DNA from 3 places in the Leuconostoc sp. LN180020 genome. Region 3 is predicted to be linked to each of the others. Evidence: predicted binding sites of a transcription regulator. Region 3 holds the regulator's gene; each other region holds the start of a gene.
The links. Region 3 encodes HrcA, which represses chaperone genes, less so after heat shock. Its sites were predicted from a motif close to TTAGCACTCNNNNNNNNNGAGTGCTAA; they were not measured.
Positions count from the first base shown of each region.

Region 1 (7,995 bases), 390 kb from region 3:
AAGAACGGATTATGCGACAAGAACTTAATGCAAAACACCAAAAAGAAGCTGCCGAGGATGCAGCCTTCAGCAACTAATGAAATGAGGAAATAAACATGCTATCCGAAGACAAATTACAAATCGATCCCACTGAATTTGCGATGACAATCATTCGCAATACACAAAAAGAGCCGAAAACAACGAATACACAGTTCATCAAACAACAATTAACACTCTACTTAGAAACATATTATTTAATTAAAGATTTTAATCACCTTGAAATTAGTCAAATGGATCAGATGAAACAAAAGCAAATTTCCGAATTATTTGATAAAATACTATCAGGTAGGTTTCAACCTTAACATGTCAAAACGTCTGTATCAGACGTTTTTTTAGAAAATAAAAGTAGGTATGACTAGTGGTTAATATGAATGATGTTGCGCGCGTTGCTGGAGTATCGAGAGGGTCGATATCTAATTACATCAATGGTCGTCGTACAAAACCAGCAACACAATTGAAAATAGAAGCAGCTATTGAGCAATTAAATTACGTGCCCAATGCTACTGCACGAGCGCTCAAAACCAACAAGTCAAATTACGTTGTGCTAATTATTCCAACGGTCAACACCCCTTTCTTTTCAGAATTGAGCTACCACATGCAGCTATCATTAAATCAATTTGGCTATAAAATGATTTTATGCAATTCTAATAGTAATCCCGAAGATGAAATTGATTACATTCAAATGGCTAATATGCAAAAAGTAGCTGGCATTATTACCATGTCATATTCCGATATTGCTGATATTGTCTCTCCTAATATTCCACTCGTGGCTATCGAAAAACCTGTTTCGCCTCAATTTCCTCTCGTTGTATCTGACAACTATGCAGGCGGTCAATTAGCAGCCAAACAATTACAGACGCTCGGTGCCAAGAAACTGCTCTTTATTTCTAAAGCACCTGTTAAAAATATATCTAGTATTCGAGAAAAAGGGTTTAAAGATTTTTGTACTAAAAATAACCTATCAGTTAGTACCTTTCTGGCCTCTGACTCACCTGATTTCATTAACGACTTTGAAGCATTCATTATTAATCATACTCACAATCATGATTTTGCTTACGATGGAATATTTTCAGATGCCGATGAGTATGCCAGTGATTTTTGGCATCTGCTTATGCAACAGCATATTGATGTTCCCAACACTGTCCAAATTATTGGTTTTGATGCTGCGCATGTTTATAAACGCCAAAAAATTTTTTTATCCTCAATACGTCAGCCTGTAGAAGCCATTGCCAAAACAACTGTGGAAAAATTATACGAACAAATGGCGTCACAGCATCCCGTATCCCAAGCAACAATTACAACTTTGCCTGTTACTTTTCAACAAGGTTTCACTACAAAAAAAGTTAGACCATAAACGGTCTAACTTTTTTAATTCAAATCAATATACCAGCAAGAATCGCTACTGTCATACCGAGCATAACAATGATTAAGTTTTTGATAGCCAATATGAAGGTCTCTTTTTTGATTGGCCGGGCAGTAAAATGACGCGCATTACTGATAATCAAAGGTAACAAAATAATAATTGCATAACTTGTCACCGGTAACCAACCAACGTACGTCACAATCAACAACGCCACCACGGCTAATATTGCCCAAAATAGATAAAGCTTTTTTGCGGCAGCGATACCAGTATAATGAACAATCGTATGTCTGTTGTTACGTTCATCTTCAGCATGGTCTGCGATATTATTGGCCAACATAATTTCTGCAATAAACACTGTCAAAGGCAAGCTGACCATAAACCATTGCCATAATACACTTGGCATCGGTACCATACGTGTATTGACATATACCTGGGCAACAAAAATGAAATAACCCATGGTGATGCCTGAAACAATTTCTCCAAAAGGCGTATTAGTAATTGGTTTGGGTCCTGCCGAGTACAAATAACCAATTAAAAAGCTGACGATACCAATAATCCATGTCACATAATCAGTACGCACAGCAACTACAACACCAGCAATGGCGGCAATCAATGCCAACCCTGCAGCAACGTACAGTACCTGCTTGTTAGAAATCACTTCACCTTGTGCTGCTTCACGCAAAAACTCATTTTCTTTTTGTCGTTTTGAGTCTTCATAGCGATTAAATGTATTAACTGCTAAATGAACGCATACTGTCGCGATTATGAGTAATAGTGCGTTGGTCCAATTTAAACGGCCATATTGCCACTGACTATAGGCTAATCCGACCATTAAAGGGGCCACACTAGGAATCACAACACGAATCTCAACTAAGTCTAAAAACTGTTTTGGTGTCATTTTTTCAACCTCTAGTCTTTTATTTTACCAGAAAAATATCGTCAGCTAACTTTGAGTTTTATGATAAGCAACTAACCGCACCTCACCATCAATAAATTCACCAATAAAGATATCGCCAATGTGCTGATAACCTTGTGCCTTAACCTGATCATTGAGCCAGTCTTCTGTTTTATCAACCATCTCTAATACATCCACATTAATTTGGCCATCGTAAATAATGGGATACTTAATGCTATCATCACCAAATTCTATCACAGTTAATTGCCCATTCTGCTCCAAAATAGCCCGCTTGACGTCTGCAATTTTATAAATCCCTTGTGTCCGTAGCTTAAACATTAATTCATCAGCCGTCATACTGGCACGTAACACATTATCGACACGAACTTGACCACGTTCAATCACGACGCGTGGTTGCCCATCAATTAGCTTTTTAACAAGGTTGTTATGTTGCTTAGCAAATTTCAACGACATCACGAGCATCGTCCAAATAATAAGCACAATCGTAAATTGGAAAATAGTAATGGTATCGGAATAAATCACTGCCCCAATAATGCCACCTAATACATAATTTTGAACCTGATCTAGTGCTGATGTAGGCGCTAAATTACCTTTACCCATAATATTAATTTGGATAATTAACGCTAACAAACCAATCGCTAATTTAATTAAAATCGGAAAATAGGTTGTCATTTGATATAGTTAATCTCCTTTGCTGTAATATAAGTTCGCGTTAATGTATAAGACTGTTGGTCAGGACTAATTGTCATCCGAAAAAACTTGTCCTTTATTTTAACAATCATGCCATCATTGATCGTTTTTTGATTAAAATAGAGGTCATTTTTACTTACATGTTGTGTCTCAGCAACTTTTTGTGCAAAAGAAGGCATCTGCGTTACTTGTGTATCATTTGACTTTGCTTGTTCATAGTCTGTATATCTAGCACCTGCTAAAAATAAAAACAACAATAATGCAATAATACTTAAGTCTCGATATTTAGTATTATAACGATTTCGTAATGAGGCAACTGCACCAACCGCCATTAATCCAAAAACAACTACCATAGTATAAATGACAATCGTATCGTTCAAGTTAGCATTCTGACTTAAAAAATTAACACTATAAAAATTCACAATCTATCTCTCCCCCGACCGCTTTTTAAAACAATTCAAACAACAATAAAAAGCGCAGTTTATGTTTATTACAAACAGCTGCGCTTTACTCATCTTAATTAAAAAACACTTCTATAACTGTTTAGGATCAAAACTGTTATCGATAACACTATTTGAGGCTAATTGTTGGAGCGTTTTGAGACTCATACTAACGGTGCTTGTTCCGCTCGTTATGAAAGGCTTAATCGTCTTTCCGGATAAATCATTTACTGCCAAAAATCCGCGCATAGCGTGTGCCATGTCCATGCCATACATTGGATAACCGAGATATATCGTATCATCTGATAACACATCTGTCGGCGCTTTTTTGACTTCTGGTATGCTCTGTGTAGCAATTTCCTTAGTAATACGTGGCGTTGCTAATATTGTACTACTTGGATAGGGTACAACTGGTTCGATAGCATATAAGCGATCGCCTGTTTTGTTGGCTATCTCCTCTGCAACCTTTTTCGTATGCCCACCCTGTGAAAAGTAAATAATCATATACGCCTCCAATGATTGCTCGCTGGCAACTCTTAATTAGTTTCTATGACAGTATACCGCAACCCTGAAGCTTTATCAATTCACAAAAAAACGATAAACCCTATCAAAAAGGTTATCGTTTGACTGTATCACTTCATTACATCATGCCTGGCATACCACCTTGTGGCATAGGCATAGGTGTTTCATCTTTTGGTTCTTCAGCAACTACCGCCTCAGTAGTCAACAACAAAGCTGAGACAGAGGCTGCATTTTGCAAGGCAGAACGTGTTACCTTAGTTGGATCCACGATACCAGCGGCAATCATATCAACCCATTCATCAGTTGCCGCATTGTAACCAAATCCTTCGTCTTGATCTTTCAACTTGTTGACAATTACTGAGCCTTCAAGGCCAGCATTCTCAGCAATCTGACGTACTGGTGATTCAAGCGCCTTAATCACTGTGTTAATGCCAGTCTGTACATCGCCAGCCTCTGACAAAGCTTCTACAGCAGAAATGGCATTAACAAGCGCTGTGCCACCACCAGCAACGAAACCTTCTTCAACAGCTGCACGCGTTGCGTTCAAAGCATCTTCGATACGATACTTGCGTTCCTTGAGTTCAGTTTCGGTTGCTGCACCAACGTTAATGACGGCAACACCACCAGCCAATTTTGCCAAACGCTCTTGTAACTTTTCGCGATCAAAGTCAGAAGTTGTTTCAGCGATTTGTTGCTTAATTGTTTCCACACGCGTTGCTACAGCTGCTTTGTCACCACCGCCTTCCACAATCGTTGTGTTGTCCTTTGTCACATTAACCTTGCTTGCTTGTCCAAGCTGATCAATTGTAACATCTTTCAAATTCAATCCAAGATCTTCGGTAATAACCGTACCACCAGTTAAGATAGCAATGTCTTCAAGTTGTGCTTTACGACGATCACCGAATCCTGGTGCCTTAACCGCAACAACATTAAATGTACCACGCATCTTGTTTAGTACAAGTGTTGGTAATGCTTCACCGGTGATATCATCAGCAATAATTAGCATCGCACGACCTTGCTCAACAACAGCTTGTAACACAGGCAAAATATCTTGAATGTTACCAATCTTCTTATCTGTAATCAAGATGTATGGATTATCCAAGTTTGCTTCCATCTTGTCATTGTCAGTTACCATGTACTGTGACATGTAACCTCGATCGAATTGCATACCTTCAACAACATCGAGTGTTGTTTCAATACCCTTTGATTCTTCAATGGTAATGACACCGTCATTACCAACCTTATCCATTGCCTCGGCAATTAAAGCACCTACTTCTTCATTAGCCGCTGAAATTGAAGCAATCTGAGCAATTTCATCTTTTGTATTAACTGTATGTGACATTTCATGCAATTTTGCGACAGCAGCCGCAGTTGCCTTTTCAATACCCGTACGGATACCAACTGGGTTAGCCCCAGCTGTGACGTTTTTCAAGCCTTCTGCAACGATTGCTTGTGTCAAAACCGTTGCTGTTGTTGTGCCATCACCAGCAATATCATTTGTCTTTGAGGCGACTTCAGCGACTAGTTTAGCGCCCATATTCTCAAAATGATCTTCTAATTCAATTGCTTTAGCAATTGTTACACCATCATTTGTGATCGTTGGTGCGCCGTATGACTGTTCCAAAACAACATTACGGCCCTTAGGACCAATTGTTGTCTTAACTGTGTCAGCAAGCTTATCAACGCCAGCCTTCATCTTAGCACGTGCATCTTCTGAAAACTTTAATTCTTTAGCCATTGTTAAAATACCTCTTTAGAATTTTTATCGTTATATTTTGAATTCACTTAAAAAGTGACTACGTCTCTTTTGTTGTTACTCAACAATCGCAACAATATCCTTTTCATGAAGTGCCAGATAATCTGCCCCTTCAAATGATACTTCTTGCCCTGCATACTTATCAAACAAGACCTGATCACCAGACTTAACTGTTAGGTCTTGCTTTGAACCATCGTTTAGAACATAGCCTGAACCAACAGCCACAACTTTACCTGTGACTGGCTTATCCTTGGCATTATTAGCTAAAACAATGCCACCAACTGTTTGTTCTGCAGCTTCTGTTACTTCAATAATCACGCGATCACCTAATGGCTTCAACATGAGACAATACCTCCGATTTTTAAGTTTTAGCACTCTTTTACAATGAGTGCTAATTACAATTTTAAGTATAGCACTTTACCATGAATTGTCAATAAAAAAAGCACATTTTCATCATTAGAAAATGACTTCATCTGCTTAGGTAATTGTTCTCTATAAGAAAGTTCCACCATGTGCTTCACTGATATCATAAGCTATCATAAATGCTTCTGGATCAACTTGGTGCACACCGCGAATTAAACGATTATAATCGTGGTTATCTAAAATAACCATTAACATTTCACGACCATCACCAGTATAACCACCACGAACATCCATTGCTGTATAACCAGTCTCATTTTCTGATAAATAGTCTTTAACTGCATTGATGTGATGATTACTTGTAATATAAACCATCTTGCGTCTATCTAATCCAGTTTCAATATAATTCATGACAACTGCGGTAATCATCAAAGAAAAGAAAGCTAATAATAATGCTTCGATCCCTTCCGTTACTAAGTTACCTAACGAGACAACCATATCAATAACTAACAATGAAACAGCTGGCGCAATACGAAAATATTTTTTTAAAATCATTGGCGGCACTGCTGTACCCCCACTCGATGCATCAACACGATACAATAATGCCACGCCAATAGCAAAAATAGTACCGCCCACAAGCACAGAAAAGGTTCTATCTGTTAAGACTTGTTCACTAGGTGTGATTTTTAAAAGAATTGGTAAGATAAGACTACCAAATGTTATTCTGGCAGTTGTCCCTCGATCAAGAAACACAGCTGCTAAAACAATCATAATGATATTAATGTTCTTTTTTATTTTCCATTTTTCCCCCTTGATAGGTTGTCACAACGTTACTTTACTTGCTAATATTTACGCACTATTAGCTAGCGAAATCACTAGTTTACTCGTTTGACACCACCCTTTGATTATAGCTAGTGCTTATATTAACATCTTAATTTTTTAAAATCATTGTATTTTTTGGCCATTAATATCAAAAAAGGGATTTCTATTTTTTAAACATTATCACGTCACAATGTGTTCCTTTAAAACATGGTATCTTGTTATACGGTTATACGAATAATGGTATTTTTTTCAAATAAAAAAAGCGGTTAACCGCTTTTGTATTACTTTAGTAAACATTAAATCGAAAAAATATCCCCGATAGCCATTTCTAGCCCATCCGCTATCTTTTTGGCTGTTGGTGGTGATGGAAATTTTTTGGTATTTAGATATTCAACCATCAGCGAGTAATTAACGCTTATTCGTCTTGAAAATCCAGCAATTGTCTCACCTTGCATGGCTATCTTTTCTTTGACCTGTTCCGGATTTTTAAATTTCAATGTTAATGCCACAATATTGCCCCTTTTTTAATTATTACTATGTTGTTATTATACAGTCGCTGTATCACATCGTCAAACGTTTTTTCAGTTATTTGTTTTACATTTGTTTATTGTTTGCTTTATAGTTGTACATAATACATTGCAACAAGGAAAACAATTGATAATATGATATCTAAAGAAATTTTCGGTTTAGAAATTAAAAGAATACGCGTGCAAAAGCATTTTACTGTTCGTCAAACAGCACTCCAAGGGCACATATCACCTGCCTACTTATCTCAAATTGAGAATGGTAATAAAAATATACCTAAGGTTGAAACACTCTATAAAATTGCTAAAGGTCTAAGAATTTCTGAGAACGAAATTTTAGATATAGCAGGTATCACTACCCATGAAAATGATAAAACTGATCGTTACACAATTGACTTAGGTGAACAACTTGATAACGATAAACTGCTATTATCTTTTGAAGGTAAAGAGCTATCACCAGAATATCGACAAGCTATTCTCTCTATTTTAAAAACATTACCTGATGCTAAAAAATACTGAGCAGCGACCTTCATTTAAAAGTGATGCGATTCAAGAATATTTTG
Region 1 covers NZ_CP039736.1:856,829-864,823, reverse strand. Annotated here, with positions in the region: gene FAZ25_RS04620 (glycoside-pentoside-hexuronide (GPH):cation symporter) at 1-77, shown strand, start outside; gene FAZ25_RS04615 (hypothetical protein) at 96-341, shown strand; gene FAZ25_RS04610 (LacI family DNA-binding transcriptional regulator) at 407-1,393, shown strand; gene FAZ25_RS04605 (prenyltransferase) at 1,413-2,300, opposite strand; gene FAZ25_RS04600 (DUF421 domain-containing protein) at 2,346-2,990, opposite strand; gene FAZ25_RS04595 (DUF3290 family protein) at 2,987-3,430, opposite strand; gene FAZ25_RS04590 (flavodoxin) at 3,542-3,952, opposite strand; gene groL (chaperonin GroEL) at 4,089-5,708, opposite strand; gene groES (co-chaperone GroES) at 5,784-6,068, opposite strand; gene FAZ25_RS04575 (YitT family protein) at 6,219-6,857, opposite strand; gene FAZ25_RS04570 (helix-turn-helix transcriptional regulator) at 7,205-7,417, opposite strand; gene FAZ25_RS04565 (helix-turn-helix domain-containing protein) at 7,571-7,951, shown strand; gene FAZ25_RS04560 (ImmA/IrrE family metallo-endopeptidase) at 7,935-7,995, shown strand, end outside.
Region 1: the regulator HrcA is predicted to act here: its motif matches at 6,095-6,121, upstream of groES (co-chaperone GroES).

Region 2 (7,995 bases), 200 kb from region 3:
GTGGCCGTACTAGGAGAAAAATATGTCTGGTGTAATTGTTGTTGGTTCGCAATGGGGCGATGAAGGTAAAGGTAAGATAGTAGACTTTTTTGCAGAGCATGCAGATGCAGTTGTGCGCTATCAAGGTGGCAATAATGCCGGTCATACTATCTGGCATGGCAATACAAAATTTGAGTTGTCAGCTTTACCTTCAGGAATCCTAACAGAAGGCCAATTAGCAGTTATTGGTAATGGTGTTGTGGTAAACCCTGAGGCCTTGCTTGCAGAAATTGCGGAAGTACAGTCTCAAGGTATTGCAATTGATAATTTGCGAATTTCAAATCGTGCGCATGTTATCATGCCTTATCACATTGCGCTTGATAAAGCTGCAGAATCATCAACAAATAATCGTATTGGTACAACTAAAAAAGGAATTGGTCCGGCTTATACAGATAAAATTTCACGTGTTGGTATTCGTGTGGCAGACTTAGTTGATCCTGATGTATTTGCTAAGTTGCTAAAAGAATACTTACCGTTTAAAAATGCACAATTGACCAAATTGTACAATGAAGAAGCACTGAACTACGATGACATTTATGAAACTTATGTTGAATATGGTCGTCAATTGGCACCATATGTGACTGATACTTCCTATTTGCTTGGTCAGATGATGGCCAACAAAAAGCGTGTCGTTTTTGAGGGTGCCCAAGGTATTATGCTTGATGTTGATCATGGCACTTATCCTTATGTTACTAGTTCAAATCCTACTGCTGGTGGGGTTATGAATGGTGCTGGCGTGGGACCAAAACAAATTCAAGACGTGGTTGGGGTCATCAAAGCTTATACGTCACGTGTTGGGGAAGGCCCTTTCCCAACGGAATTACATGACGACATTGCTGATCATATTCGTGAAGTTGGTCATGAATATGGGGTGGTTACTAAGCGACCACGTAGAATTGGTTGGTTAGATGCTGTTGCGTTGCGACATGCGGTACAAGTATCTGGCTTGACAAAGTTAGCAATTAACTCACTTGATGTTTTGACCGGATTAAAAACGCTTAAAATCGCTACATCATACACCTATAAAGACGAAGAAATTCATCATTTTCCAGCATCAGACACATGGTTTGAAGGCTTAGATGTTAACTTTGAGACACTACCTGGATGGGATGAGGATATTACTGGTGTGCAATCATTTGATGAATTACCAGCTAATGCGCAAAACTATTTAAAGCGTATTTCTGATTTATTGTCGGTCGACTTGTTAAGCTTTGCTGTGGGACCAAAGCCTGAGGAAACCCATTTACTCAGTGACGTTTGGCAATAATGTCTTATAACTTAGAAGGTGAGTAAGCAATGGTAACATTACAAGCAGCAGATTTGTTATTCGTACGAAATCAACATGATGGCATGGATGATGCTATTGCAGCCGCAACTGGCGATTATGTTCATGTTGGTATTGTGGTTGATGAGACACATGTTATTCATGCTAGTCCAAAATATGGTGTGGCAACGCAAACACTGGCACAATTTTTGTCGGATTCACCACATCCTGATCTTTATCGACCAGAAATTCAAAAACATCAAGCTGAGAATGTGATTGCGCAAGCCAAGACATACGAAGGTTTATCTTATAATAAAACTTTTTATCCAGATGGTGACGGTATTTATTGTTCACAGTTAGTAGAATTAGCCTTTCAGGGTATGATTACATTTCCGACACAACCGTTACATTTTAATGATGATAAACAAGAAGTGTCAGATTATTGGCAGCATTATTATGACAAGCTAAATGTTGCTGTGCCAATTAACCAGCCTGGCTCAAACCCAGAAGCCATGGCAAAAGATAAAAATTTAAAATTTATTGACAAATTGTAAAAAACACGATTCCGCAACGACTAATCATGAGTCGCTAAGAATCGTGTTTTTCTTATGCTTTAACAGGAGATGCTTGATTTTCAGTGATAACAATATGATTGGCATCATCTAAATCAGCAAGTAATACGGTACTTGCTGGATGTGCCAAGTAGTAATCTGCCAGTTGATCTGCAATCTTATCTTGCAAGACACGCCGCAGAGGTCTTGCCCCTAGTGCAGGATTATAACCAAGTTCAGCTAACTTAGCTTTTGCTGAATCGCTAACAATGACATTCAGATTATTATCAGCTAAATTAGCGTTCATATCAGCTAGGAGTAAATCAACAATAGTTAGTAAATGCTTTTGAGTGAGTGTTTGGAATTCAATAATATCATCAAAACGATTCAAAAATTCAGGACGGAAATAATTTTCTAGGCGTTGCAAAAGTCTGCTTTGCGCATCAACTTGATTGAAGCCCATTGGTGTATTACCAGTATCTGTTGAACCGGCATTAGAAGTCATAATAACAATAGTATCTTTGAAACTAACAACATGTCCTTGAGCATCCGTTAAGCGACCATCATCTAAAATCTGCAAGAACATATTCATGACATCAGGATGGGCTTTTTCAGCTTCATCAATTAAAACTAATGAATAAGGGTGACGGCGAACTTGCTCTGTTAATTGACCGGCTTCTTCATACCCAACATAACCAGCAGGAGCGCCAATGAGCTTAGATACGGCATGCTTTTCCATATATTCTGACATATCAAATCGAATTAAAGCGTCTTTGCTACCAAACATCTCTTGCGCTAACTGCTTGGCGAGCTCAGTCTTACCAACACCCGTTGGACCAACAAAGAGGAAAGAACCAATAGGACGACCAGATTTTGTTAAACCAATTCGGTTACGACGAATGGCTTTAGCAACCGTTGCCACTGCATCATCTTGTCCAATAATGTGCGTTGATAGATTTTGATCAAGTGTCTGTAGTTGATTAGCTTCGTTTTCTTTTAGGGCACCTACAGGAATATCGGTCTTATCTTCAATGATTTGTAAAATATCTTTTTCTGTAATTGCTTGAGGTTTAAACATTTCAGGGTGCGCCTCAACTTGCGCTTTCTGTGATGTTAGCTGGTTGGCTTGATCGCGCCAGTAGCTTGCTTTTTCAAAATCCTCTTTATCAATGGCTTCTTGCTTTAGGCTCTCAGCGTGATCAATTTTTGCCTGGATTGTTTTAGGGTCAGCGATTTTCATTGACAGGTTCTTACGTGAACCAGCTTCATCAATGAGATCAATGGCTTTATCAGGTAAAAAGCGTTCTGTGATATAACGATCTGAGAGCTCGACGGCAGCTGTTATTGCTTCGTCAGTAAACGCAACGTGATGATAATCTTCATATCGCTTTTGGATACCTTTTAAGATTGTAATTGTGGCTGACTTACTTGGTTCGTTAACCTGTACAGGTTGAAAACGACGCGCAATGGCACCGTCTTTTTCGATTTTACGGTACTCGTTTAAGGTTGTGGCACCAATGAGTTGAAATTCCCCTCGGGCCAGAGCTGGCTTTAATATATTGCCAGCATCCATACCGCCTTCAGCGTTACCAGCCCCCATGATTTCATGTATTTCGTCGATGAATAAAATGACATCATCATTACTTGCCACTTCCTTCATTAGTTGACGCATACGTCCTTCAAATTGTCCTCGCATGGCTGTACCTTGTACCATGGCGGACATATCTAGACGAATCACTTCTTTGGAACGCAATTTTTCAGGGACTTTGTTAGCAACAATGGCTTGGGCCAAGCCTTCAACAACGGCCGTTTTACCAACACCTGCTTCACCGATTAAAACAGGATTGTTTTTTGTGCGTCGGTTTAAAATTTCAATTGTTCGGGAAATTTCTTGATCACGCCCGATAACAGGATCAAGCTTACCTTCACGGGCTTGCTGCGTTAGATTTATACCGTATTCTTCGAGTAAAGTAGGGCGTTTATTTTGTTTGTTTTTTTTATCTTGTGTTGTGTTTGACGTTGACTGGTTGGCTGAACTTGTTTGCATTTGTTCATTCATAGCCCGCATCATCTCATCAAAATTGATGTTACCAAATCCAAATGGGTCTTGTGATGCCATAATATCACCGTGTGTGATCCTGAAAAAACGTGATGCACACATTTTCCTTTCTTAATTATGTCTCAAGTATAGCACCTAAAGATTAAATTGCAATTAAAATTAGCACTCTTTTTTTTAGAGTGCTAAAAAGAAAATGTTGTATAATAATTGTGAGGTAAAATTATGGATTATGAACAACAATTAAATGATTTGAGAGATGGTAAAATTGATGAATTAGCCATTACGCCAGAAACCTTTCCCGCCTTTCAAAAAGTTTGGCGTGATTTTCCGTCTCAAAATAAAATACGAGGCGTTGCAAGTAAGCAGGGTCATGTTAAATATATTCGCGTAAATTAGTCGGCAATATCGTCGATTTTTATGCTACAATACTATAAGTTAAGCATTTTTAAGATATGCATATTTTAAAAAGTAAAAAGGGGCAGCGTCGTGGCATTTTCATTTGGACAACGAAACGTCGGTATCGATCTTGGTACTGCCAACACATACGTATATATTGAAGGGCGAGGCATTGTACTACGAGAACCTTCAGTGGTTGCACGTAATACGCAAACCAATGAGGTTGTAGCTGTCGGCTCTGAAGCAAAAGACATGCTCGGCCGTACACCAGCTAGTATCGCAGCTATTAGGCCAATGCGTGATGGTGTTATTGCAGACTATGATACAACTGTTGCAATGATTCGGTACTATCTTCAAAAGGCACTTGGTGGACGTATCGGTAAACCATACGTTACAGTTGGCGTACCTTCAGGTGTGACAGCTGTTGAACGTCGCGCCGTGATTGATGCCGCCCGTGTGGCCGGCGCACGCGACGCCTATGTTATTGAAGAACCATTTGCCGCTGCTGTTGGTGCAGGTTTGCCTGTAATGGATCCTACTGGTTCAATGGTGGTGGATATGGGTGGCGGTACTACTGATGTCGCTACTATTTCTTTGGGTGGTATTGTGTCGAGTCGTTCGATTCGTATTGCCGGAGATAAATTAGACGAATCAATTGCCAATTTTGTACGGAATAAGTACAATGTAACAATTGGCGAGCCAACCGCTGAACGCCTTAAGATAGAAATTGGCGCTGCGTCACTGGCGCTTGCACGCACATTACCAGATGCTTCCGTGCGTGGTCGAGATTTGTTAACTGGTTTACCTAAGACAATTGATGTGACTGCTGAAGATGTTGCTATGGCGATTCAAGAGCCTGTCAGAGAGATTGTTATCGCTATTCGCGAAACCTTGGAATCCACGCAACCTGAATTGGCAGCTGATGTCATTGATCATGGTATGGTGTTAACAGGTGGCGGCGCTATGTTGCGTGATATGGATAAAATTATTCAAGAAGCAACGAAGGTACCAGTTTTGATTGCAAACGAACCATTAGATGCAGTAGCTATTGGCACAGGCGAAGCCTTGAAGTCAATCGACGTTATGCGTCAAAATTAATCATTTATTAAGATAAAGAATTAACATTAGCGTGGCGGCTGGCGCTACGCTTTTATTTTTGAAAAAGGGGACAACAACATGCGTAAAATATTTTCTTCACGTACCGTTGTGACAATGATTATTGCGTTTATTGTGATTATCGGATTAATCACAGGTTCTAACTGGTTAGCAAAACGTACCAACACACCGCCTTTTATTCAACGTTTTGGTAACGATTTGGCTGGGGGAGTCAGTCGTATTATTGCGGTACCTACGACAGCAATTGGGCGAACAGCCAATAGTATCGGTAATTTATTAGATACTTTTGAAGAAAACCGCACGTTAAAGTCAAAGCTCGACCAGTTTGCGCAAGATAAGGTGCGACTACAAACCGTTGAAGAAGAAAATCGATCACTGAAAAAACAATTAGGGCTACAGGCGACTTTAACCGACTATAAAACAGTTTCTGCTGTGACAATTAGTCGTTCACCGACAACTTGGCAGTCACAATTAGTGATTAATAAAGGCACGAACACTGGCTTAAAAAAAGGTATGCCAGTGTTGTCAGGTGCTGGAATTATTGGTCGTATTAGCGAAGTCAATACAACAAATGCAAAAGTGGCTTTAATTTCAGACACCAGTGAAGATGCTAATCGCTTTGCCATCACGATTAAGGGTGGTAGTGGCGATGTTAATGGTATTGTGACTGGATTTAATCGAGAGAAAAATCAATTAATTATGGGACAGGTTACCTCAGATAGCACAATTAAATCAGGTGATTTGGTTGAAACGTCTGGTTTAGGTGGTGTGATACCTGCTGGACTGTACGTGGGTAAAGTTGCGCGTGTGACAAAGGATGACTACGGTTTGTCAAAACGTATATATATTGAACCAGCAGCTGATTTGGGCAATATTACCACGGTTATGGTTGCTGTATCTCAGTTAGGAGCAAAATAATGGCATTTTGGCAAATAACACGGCTAAGGGTTGTTTATCCCGTTTTACTTGTACTACTTCTTTTTGTTGATGGCGCTTTGATGGCTGGTATGGGCGGTATTTTTACTGCTTTTCCTTGGCATGTTTTACCAGTGACGACTTTAATTTGGTTATTTTACGGTGTGCAGTTTGACGTTGAGGCGGATCTACCGTTCTGGCTTTACACTGTCTTAGTGGGTATCTTATTTGATATGTATTATACTGGCATTTTTGGGACCTACACAGTAGCCTTTGTTGCCGCGACAGCTTTAATGAAACAACTCAAGCGAGTATTAGATGAACGCTTATTAAGTGGGGCAACAATCTTTCTCATCGGTCTAGTCGTCTATTTGTTGATAACTTACTTTGCTGGCTTTGTCATTGGGATTGCCAATATCAGTGTTACCACTTTTCTTCTGTATGAAGTGTTGCCCACGGTAATACTAAATACTATAATTGCCACAGTTGGCTATTATCCCGTCTGGTCACTTTTTCAGTTTTTAAGATAGGACTTGACAAGTTGGCATAAAAAGGATATATTATTGTCAATATTAAAAACGTTGAGCAGAAGAGTAGTTTGATTAATTTTTCAGAGAGTTTGCGGTTAGTGTGAGCAAATAAATTATTCAGATGAACCACATCTGTGAGTATGTAGTTGAATTGAAGTAGGCTGCATCGGAAGTGCCCGTTATCGCATACAGTCTTTGGACTTATTGAGGTATTATCAGTGATGGTTAATACATTTAAGAGGTGGCACCGCGGTAACGCCCTCTGAGTAGTGATACTCGGAGGGCGTTTTTGCTACTATGACAAAGACTGAGTAAGTGATTTTGTGTGAGCAAGGTCAGAACATGAGGTGGCACCACGCTCGAGCGTCCTCTTGCAATATTTTGCAAGAGGGCTTTTTTAATATATAACATAATATTTAAATGTGATAAGGAGAAAAAAATGAACTATTTCCTCAATATTTTACCCAGCTTATTATCAGGCTTGAAAATGACACTGGGGGTGTTTTTTCTAACAATTGTTGGGTCTGTGCCACTAGGAATTATTGTTTCCCTAGGTATGAAGTCGGAGTACTTTACAATTCGTTGGCTAATTAATGGCTACATATGGATTATGCGAGGGACACCATTACTCCTTCAGCTCATATTTGTTTATTATGGTTTAGGCATGATGGGTATTACATTTCCTCGATTTGAAGCTGCTGCTATTGCCTTTATTATTAATTATGGCGCTTATCTAGCCGAAATATTCAGAGGGGGGTTACAAGCGGTACCCCGTGGTCAATATGATGCGGCTAAGGTTCTTGGGCTCAATAAAGTACAAACTTTTTTTAAGATTATATTGCCACAAGTTATTAAAATTGTTGTACCATCTTTTGGAAACGAGATTATCAATCTGGTGAAAGATACGTCGTTAGTTTATGTTATTGGTTTGGGTGATATTCTGCGCGCTGGTAACATTGCTGCAAGTAGAGATGTTACGCTAGTGCCTTATCTATTAGTCGGCATGATTTATCTGTTGATGACGGCAATTGTGACTGTGTTGCTAAAACAAAGTGAAAGTCGTTTGAATATTTGGAGGTAACTGATGTTAGAAATTAAAAACTTAACAAAAAAATATGCTGATAA
Region 2 covers NZ_CP039736.1:1,045,419-1,053,413, forward strand. Annotated here, with positions in the region: gene FAZ25_RS05425 (adenylosuccinate synthase) at 23-1,306, shown strand; gene FAZ25_RS05430 (YiiX/YebB-like N1pC/P60 family cysteine hydrolase) at 1,336-1,857, shown strand; gene FAZ25_RS05435 (ATP-dependent Clp protease ATP-binding subunit) at 1,910-3,973, opposite strand; gene FAZ25_RS05440 (hypothetical protein) at 4,136-4,309, shown strand; gene FAZ25_RS05445 (rod shape-determining protein) at 4,400-5,407, shown strand; gene mreC (rod shape-determining protein MreC) at 5,486-6,343, shown strand; gene mreD (rod shape-determining protein MreD) at 6,343-6,870, shown strand; T-box leader at 6,913-7,136, shown strand; gene FAZ25_RS05460 (amino acid ABC transporter permease) at 7,310-7,951, shown strand; gene FAZ25_RS05465 (amino acid ABC transporter ATP-binding protein) at 7,955-7,995, shown strand, end outside.
Region 2: the regulator HrcA is predicted to act here: its motif matches at 4,073-4,099, upstream of FAZ25_RS05435 (ATP-dependent Clp protease ATP-binding subunit).

Region 3 (7,995 bases):
CACAGGACAACAACTACATGCCGGTGATTTGATTGGTACAACACACGCGACAAATCCAGAAGTGCATATCTATGTGTTGTTCGAAGAAACAATTGTTCCACATGTCAACTATGGGGCTGTTTATGCTGGACAAAATGTTTGGCAAAATCAGGAGAGCACCGATGTTAGCCAATGACCAAGTAGATGGTGTTATTGTCATCAATAAGCCAAGAGGTGTGAGCTCATTTGATGTTGTGGCAAAAGTTAGACGTGCTATTGGTCAAAAAAAAGTTGGTCATGCTGGCACGCTTGATCCAGGTGTGTCAGGCGTTTTAGTTGTTGCCTTAGGTAAAGCGACTAAACTTATTGATGAGTTACAGTCACGTCCTAAGCGTTATGTTGGTGATATTACCTTGGGCTTTGCAACAGAGACTGAGGATTTAAGTGGTGAAATCATTTCTGAAAAGGCAATTACTGTGCCGTATAGTGATCAACAGATTGATGAAGCTATTCAGTCGCTAAACGGGTTGATTCAACAAGTTCCACCAATGTATTCGGCTGTTAAGGTGGCCGGAAAAAGGCTTTACGAATATGCTAGAGCCGGGGAAACTGTAACTCGTCCAATTCGAGAAGCTCATATTTATGATTTTCACCGTACATCATTAGTGAACTATGCTCATCAGCAACAAAAATTTGACTTTGAGGCGACAGTTTCAAAGGGAACTTATATTAGAACACTAGCAGTTGATACTGGTCGTCAATTAGGCATGCCAGCAACCATGACACGTTTAGAACGCGTGATGGGTAGCGGGATGACGTTGTCGCAAGCCATTGAGTTAAACGATGTGATGACTTGGCCACGTACAGCAATTTTAGAAAAAGTAATTCCTATTTCTAAGTTATTGAATTGGCCAATAAAGCCTTTGACGGATGATGAATGGTTTGCCGTTAAAAATGGGCAGGTTATCACACAGTGGCCTGCCAATGATAATTATTTGCAATTAACATATCAGGATGAAGTGAAAGCAGTTTACGCTTATAATCAAAATACTGGTGAATGGCGTTCACGTTATGTTTTCAATAATAAATGACAATGATTAAAACAACAACATTACATTATCCAATTCAAAATTTCAAACAGCCGGTATGCCAAGTTGTCGCTATGGGTTTTTTTGATGGCGTACACCTAGGCCATCAAGCTGTCATTAAGCGAGCTAAGGCTGAAGCAAATGCTTTAGGTGTACCGCTAGCAGTGTTGACTTATGATCCACATCCAAGTGTCGCATTCAAAGCATTAACCGAACCATTAAAATACTTAACAGTTGTAAAGCAGAAAGCGCAATTACTTGAAACATTAGGTGTTTCGGAAATGTACAAGATGCAGTTTACTTCTCAACTAGCGGGTTTATCACCACAGGTATTTGTTGATGAGGTGTTGATGCAGTTAAATCCAGTAGCAGTTGTGGCTGGCTTTGACCATTTATATGGTAGTGATAAAAATCAGGCTAATATGGCTAACTTAGCAATTTATGCCAAATCTCGTTTTGACGTCATTATTGTGCCGGAGTTTGATGATTTAGGCTTAAAAATAGGTTCTTCCAAGATTCGTTCTGCGTTATGTGTTGGTGACATGCAAACAGTCAATCGCCAATTGGGGCGCATTTATCTTACAACGGGCATTGTTGTTCATGGTGAAGCCCGAGGCCGAGAACTAGGCTTTCCTACGGCAAATGTTTTAACGCCTGAGTTAGAGTGGTTACCTGGAATTGGTATCTACGCTGTCAAGATTAGCATTGCTGGTCAATGGCATATTGGCATGGCAAGCATTGGTCGAAATGTTACTTTCGGCGACAATCGTCCGATAACAGTCGAAATAAATATTTTAGATTTTAACCAAGCAATTTATGGTGAAGATGTCACTGTGGCATGGCATCATCATTTACGAGGCGAAGTTAAATTTAATCAGGTTGATGATTTAATTGCACAACTTGAAAAAGATAAAGTGGCAACGCGTACCTATTTTGAAACACTTGATTGATAGCAATCAAGTGTTTTTTAGCACTCTGATAAAAAGAGTGCTAAAAAGGTTGCTTTTTTTTGAGAAAGGTGTATTATTATAGGTGTTAGCAGTAAGAAGTATTGAGTGCTAAAGTGGAGGTGATGGTATGCTAACAGATAGGCAAAAATTAATCCTAAGTGCCATCATTTATGAATATACACAAACAGCACGAGCTGTTGGCTCTAAAAGTTTGCAAGAACAGCTCAATATTAAAGTAAGTTCGGCAACCATTCGTAATGAAATGGCCGCATTAGAATCTGTATCATTAATTAAGAAATTACATACTTCGGCTGGTCGTGTACCGTCGCGCGCAGGTTATCGTTACTATTTAGATCATTTAATGGCTAATCATAGCGTGACTGAACATGACGTTAATATGGTAATACAGTCGTTTCGTGGTAATTTTCATGAAATAGATGATTTATTAGATGAGTCAGCACGCACGTTATCAGAGTTTACAGGTGCAACTGCCATTATATTGAAGCCACAGCGTCACGACATTAAAGTATCAGGGTTCCGCTTAGTGCCCCTCGAGAACCAACAATTGATTGCTGTACTAGTTACAAGCGATGGTAAAGTGACAAGTCAAACCTTTAAATTACCTCGCGAACTAGCAATATCATCTCTAGATAGCATGGTAAAGTATATTAATGATCAGATGACTGGTCGGCCAGTCTTAGAAGTGTTGCAAATGATGCAATCTGATGAATTGCCAACGCAAATGAGTCGTGTCATTAAGACACCAGGCGCATTCTTACAATTATTTGGGGATGTTCTCTCACGTTCAGTTGGTGATCAAGTTCATATTGGTGGTCGCTTGAATGTACTGAATTTTGATGAATCTCTCAATAATAAAGCTGATTTAAAGCGATTATTAGAATTCCTTGAATCAGCCAAAGATATCAGAAACGTTGCTCAGACACTGGGCTCACACACGGTTGTTAAAATATCACAAGAAATTCATGAACCACTGTTAAAGTCATTTAGTTTAATTACACGTGGCTTTACAATACCTAATCAAGGAGATGGTGTGATTGCATTACTCGGACCAATCCGTATGCCATATGCGAGAAATATCTTACTAATTGATGCTTATGGCGAAGCGTTAACGCAAAAAATGATTGAATATACATAATTTAGGAGGGCACTTACGTGAAAGAGCAACAAAAGGAAACAGAGCAAAATATTGAAGAAATCAATGACGAAACTGTTACTGAACAAATTGAGGCAGATGTAGATACTTTGGAAAAAGAAGCAGAGGTTGACCCACAACAAGTTGAGATTGAGCAACTTCAAAGTGACGTTAAAGAACTTGAAGACAAATTGTTACGTGCACAGGCAGAGATTCAAAATATTCAGCAACGTCATGCACGTGAACTTCAAACTGTTCGTAAATATGATGGTCAAAAATTGGCAGGTGCCGTATTACCAGCTGTTGATAACTTGGAACGTGCGCTTCAGGTTGAATCTGAAGATGCAGTGACCCAACAAATTAAAACTGGTGTCGAAATGACATTAGGAACATTAGTGCAAGCATTACGGGACAATGGTATATCTGCTACAGGTGAAGTAGGTGAAACTTTTGATCCAACAAAGCATCAGGCAATTCAAAGTGTGGCATCAGACGATGTTGCCTCAGATCAAATCGCTACGGTACTTCAAAAAGGGTATATGATTCAGGATCGTGTCCTTCGTCCAGCTATGGTAGCTGTTGCAAAGTAACGTAAATATATGTATATGGTGATTCAGCTTGACGCACTACACCTTAAAAAGCAAATGCATTTTAATAGTAAAGGAAGAAAAATTCATGTCAAAAATTATCGGTATTGATTTAGGAACTACGAACTCAGCCGTCGCTGTATTAGAAGGTGGCGAACCAAAAATTATTACAAATCCAGACGGTGGTCGCACAACACCATCTGTTGTATCATTTAAAAACGGTGAAAGCCAAGTTGGTGACGTGGCTAAGCGTCAAGCAATTACAAACCCAGACACAATTATTTCAATTAAGTCACACATGGGTGAGGCTGGTTACAAAGTTACCGCTGATGGTAAGGATTATACGCCACAAGAAATTTCAGCAATGATTTTGCAATATATCAAGGGATATGCTGAAGATTACTTAGGTGAAAAGGTTGAAAAGGCTGTTATCACAGTACCTGCTTACTTTAATGATGCACAGCGTCAAGCAACCAAGGATGCCGGTAAGATTGCTGGCTTGGAAGTTGAACGTATTATTAACGAACCAACAGCGGCAGCTTTGGCCTATGGTTTGGACAAGCTAGACAAGGATGAAAAGATTCTTGTTTATGATTTGGGTGGTGGTACATTTGATGTGTCTATCCTAGAATTGGGTGATGGTGTCTTCGAAGTTTTGTCAACAAATGGTGACACACACCTTGGTGGTGATGACTTTGATAACAAGATCATCGATTACTTAGCTGCTCAATTTAAGGCAGACAATGGCATTGACTTGAAGGATGATAAGCTTGCATTACAACGTTTGAAGGATGCCGCTGAATCAGCAAAGAAGACATTGTCTTCAGCTAACGAAGCACAAATCGATTTGCCATTTATTGCTTCTGGTGATCAAGGACCATTGCATTTGCAAACATCTTTGTCACGTGCAAAGTTTAATGAATTGACTGCTGATTTGATTAAAAAGGCAGAACAACCAGTTCTGAACGCTTTGAAGGATGCTGGTTTGTCATTCTCAGACATTGATGAAGTGATTTTGAACGGTGGTTCAACGCGTATCCCTGCTGTGCAAGAATCAGTTAAGAAGTTAACAGGTAAGGAACCAAACCATTCAATTAACCCTGATGAAGCTGTTGCTCTTGGTGCAGCCGTTCAAGGTGGTGTTATTACTGGTGATGTTAAGGATGTCGTATTGCTAGATGTCACACCACTATCATTGGGTATTGAAACAATGGGTGGTGTCTTCACGAAATTGATTGATCGTAACACAACAATCCCTACATCAAAGTCACAAGTCTTTTCAACAGCTGCTGATAATCAACCCGCTGTAGATATCCATGTCCTACAAGGTGAACGTTCAATGGCCGCTGATAACAAGACTTTGGGCCGTTTCCAATTGTCAGATATTCCTGCTGCTAAGCGTGGTGTACCACAAATTGAAGTCACATTTGACATTGACCGTAACGGTATTGTGTCAGTATCAGCTAAAGACTTGGGTACACAAAAGGAACAAAAGATTACAATCCAAGCTGCTGGTGGTCTCTCTGAAGAAGAAATCGAGCAGATGATGAATGATGCTAAGGCTAATGAAGAAGCCGATGCAAAGAAGAAAGAAGCTGTTGATACACGTAACGAAGCTGACCAATTGATTTTCTCAACTGAAGCAACGCTTGAAGAAGCTGGCGACAAGTTGAGTGATGATGATAAGAAGGCGACACAAGAGGCTTTGGAAGCTTTGAAGAAGGCTAAGGAAGATGCAGCAGCTGAAGACGCTGATTTGACAGACTTAAAGGCTAAGACAGAAGCATTGGCTAAGGCTGCTCAAGAATTGGCCATGAAGCTTTATCAACAAGCTGCACCAAAAGAAGGCGCAGAAGGTGAAGCTAAGCCAAAGGATGACAAGACAGTCGATGGCGATTTTGAAGAAGTTGATCCTTCAAAAAAGAAAGATTAATTAATCGCGTTGTTTAATATATAGTTAGCACAAAACAAACCGCATTCTGATGGATGCGGTTTGTGTACATAATGTGGAAAAGGAGCAGATCATTGAATAACACAGAATACTATGATCGTCTTGGTGTTGATAAAAATGCCAGTCAAGATGATATTAAAAAAGCCTATCGTAAATTATCTAAAAAATATCATCCTGATATTAACCATGAACCAGGGGCTGAAGAAAAATATAAAGAAATTCAAGAAGCTTTTGAAACCTTAGGGGATGAGCAAAAGCGTGCGCAATATGATCAATTCGGTCCAGCTGGTGCAGGACAGGGTGGTTTTGGTGGTTACCAACAGCAAGGTGGCTTTGGCGACTTTTCCGACTTGGGGGATATCTTCAGCCAAATGTTTGGCGGTGGTTTTGACCCTAACAGACCTCGCAAAGGACAAGATTTACAATACCGTATGCACTTAAGCTTTGAAGAAGCGGTATTTGGTAAAGAAGAAGTTATTAAATTCAATCGTGGTGATGGGCCGCATGAAATCAAAGTGACGGTGCCAGCAGGTGTTGAAACTGGGCAACAGATGCGGTTAGCAGGCCAGGGTGAAGAGGGGATGAATGGCGGCCCACGTGGTGACTTGTTCGTTGTCTTCCAAGTGTCGGCTTCTAAAGACGGCTTTGAACGTGACGGTGCTGATATCTATCTTGAACACAAAATTAGCTTTGTCAGCGCGGCTCTTGGTGATGAAATACAAGTTAAGTCAGTACATGGGGATGTGAATTTAAAAATTCCTGCAGGCACACAAACGGGCACACGTTTCCGTTTGCGTGGTAAAGGAGCTCCACGTTTACGCGGTACAGGAAATGGTGATCAATATGTCATTGTGAAAATTGATGTACCAACAAAGCTAAACCGTGACCAAAAGAAAGCTTTGGAATCTTTTCAAGAAGCAACTGATGGCACAAAAAGAAAAAGTTTTTTCGACAAGTTATAAGTTGTTTGCATGATAAAAAACACATCCTTTTAAAAGGATGTGTTTTTTATTAATCGATATATTTGACATCGTCATCAACTTGCCATGGCGCATCTAGATTGATATGGTCATAGTAGAGGTGACCATGTAAATGATCAATTTCATGTTGAAAGACAATTGCTGGATAATCGCGTAATTTTAAAGTCTTTGTGGCGCCAGTTTCATCTTGATAGCGCACAGTGATACGATTAGCACGTGGCACAAAACCTGGTACATCTTCATCAACGGATAGGCAACCTTCACCCACATTCAAAGCACTACGCTTAACAGATTCAGAAATAATGACTGGGTTGAAAATTGTCCCTTTGAAGTATGGTTTGTCATCTTGCTCATCCTGTTCATGTGTCTCAAGTGCAGGAATAAGAATTGATGTCATTTGGAGCGAGTAGCCAACTTGTGGTGCTGCTAACCCAACGCCGGGTCGTAAACCGTATTTTTCGTTTTCTTCTTCATCTTGCGAAACAACGAGATAGGTCATCATATCTTGAGCTAACTGTGCATGTTCTTCGCTGAGAGGGAAGGGCACGGCTGTCGACACTTGGCGCAAAACTGGATCACCATCACGTGTGATTTTGTCCATTGTAAAACGTATTGTCATATAAATTCACCTCTTTACTAGTATATCAAAGTGTGCAACATGTTAAAATAGAACTATGAGTGAAAATTATACATTACCAATTGACAGCAATTGGACAATCGATGATATCGTGACGGTCAGCGCTTTCGTTGACAAAGTGCTACAAGTCTATGAAAATGGTGTTTTAAAAGTGACGTTACTGGGACAATATGACAAGTTTCGACAAGTAATCCCATCTAAAAGTGAGCAAAAGCAGTTTGATCGCAATTTTGAGCAGCAGACTGGTTTTAGTATTTATCGCACAATTAAGTTGGCACAAGCCACGACAAAAGACAGGATAAAGGTATGACCTTATTAAGTCAATTTGAAATTCAAGAAATCGATCAGACAGTATTGTTATGGCTCAATGACATCCGACAAAAGACAATTGCGGCAATGCAACAGCGCTTAGATGTCCATGAAAAACGTGATAACCGTGATTTAGTAACCAATGTGGACCGAGATAATGAAAAGTTCATTAATGACAAAATTCGACACTTTGATGCCGAGGCGCATATTGTCAGTGAGGAAGGTTTTGGTGACCACAATCAAGATATGAACGGACGTGTTTGGTTCGTTGATCCGATTGATGGTACGATGAATTTTGTCAAACAAAAAACAGATTTTGCAGTGATGATTGCCCTTTATGAAGATAATCAACCCGTTTTAG
Region 3 covers NZ_CP039736.1:1,242,121-1,250,115, forward strand. Annotated here, with positions in the region: gene FAZ25_RS06350 (PTS sugar transporter subunit IIA) at 1-175, shown strand, start outside; gene truB (tRNA pseudouridine(55) synthase TruB) at 162-1,070, shown strand; gene ribF (riboflavin biosynthesis protein RibF) at 1,067-2,017, shown strand; gene hrcA (heat-inducible transcriptional repressor HrcA) at 2,145-3,173, shown strand; gene grpE (nucleotide exchange factor GrpE) at 3,191-3,760, shown strand; gene dnaK (molecular chaperone DnaK) at 3,846-5,690, shown strand; gene FAZ25_RS06380 (DnaJ C-terminal domain-containing protein) at 5,783-6,670, shown strand; gene def (peptide deformylase) at 6,720-7,307, opposite strand; gene FAZ25_RS06390 (UPF0223 family protein) at 7,363-7,635, shown strand; gene FAZ25_RS06395 (inositol monophosphatase family protein) at 7,632-7,995, shown strand, end outside.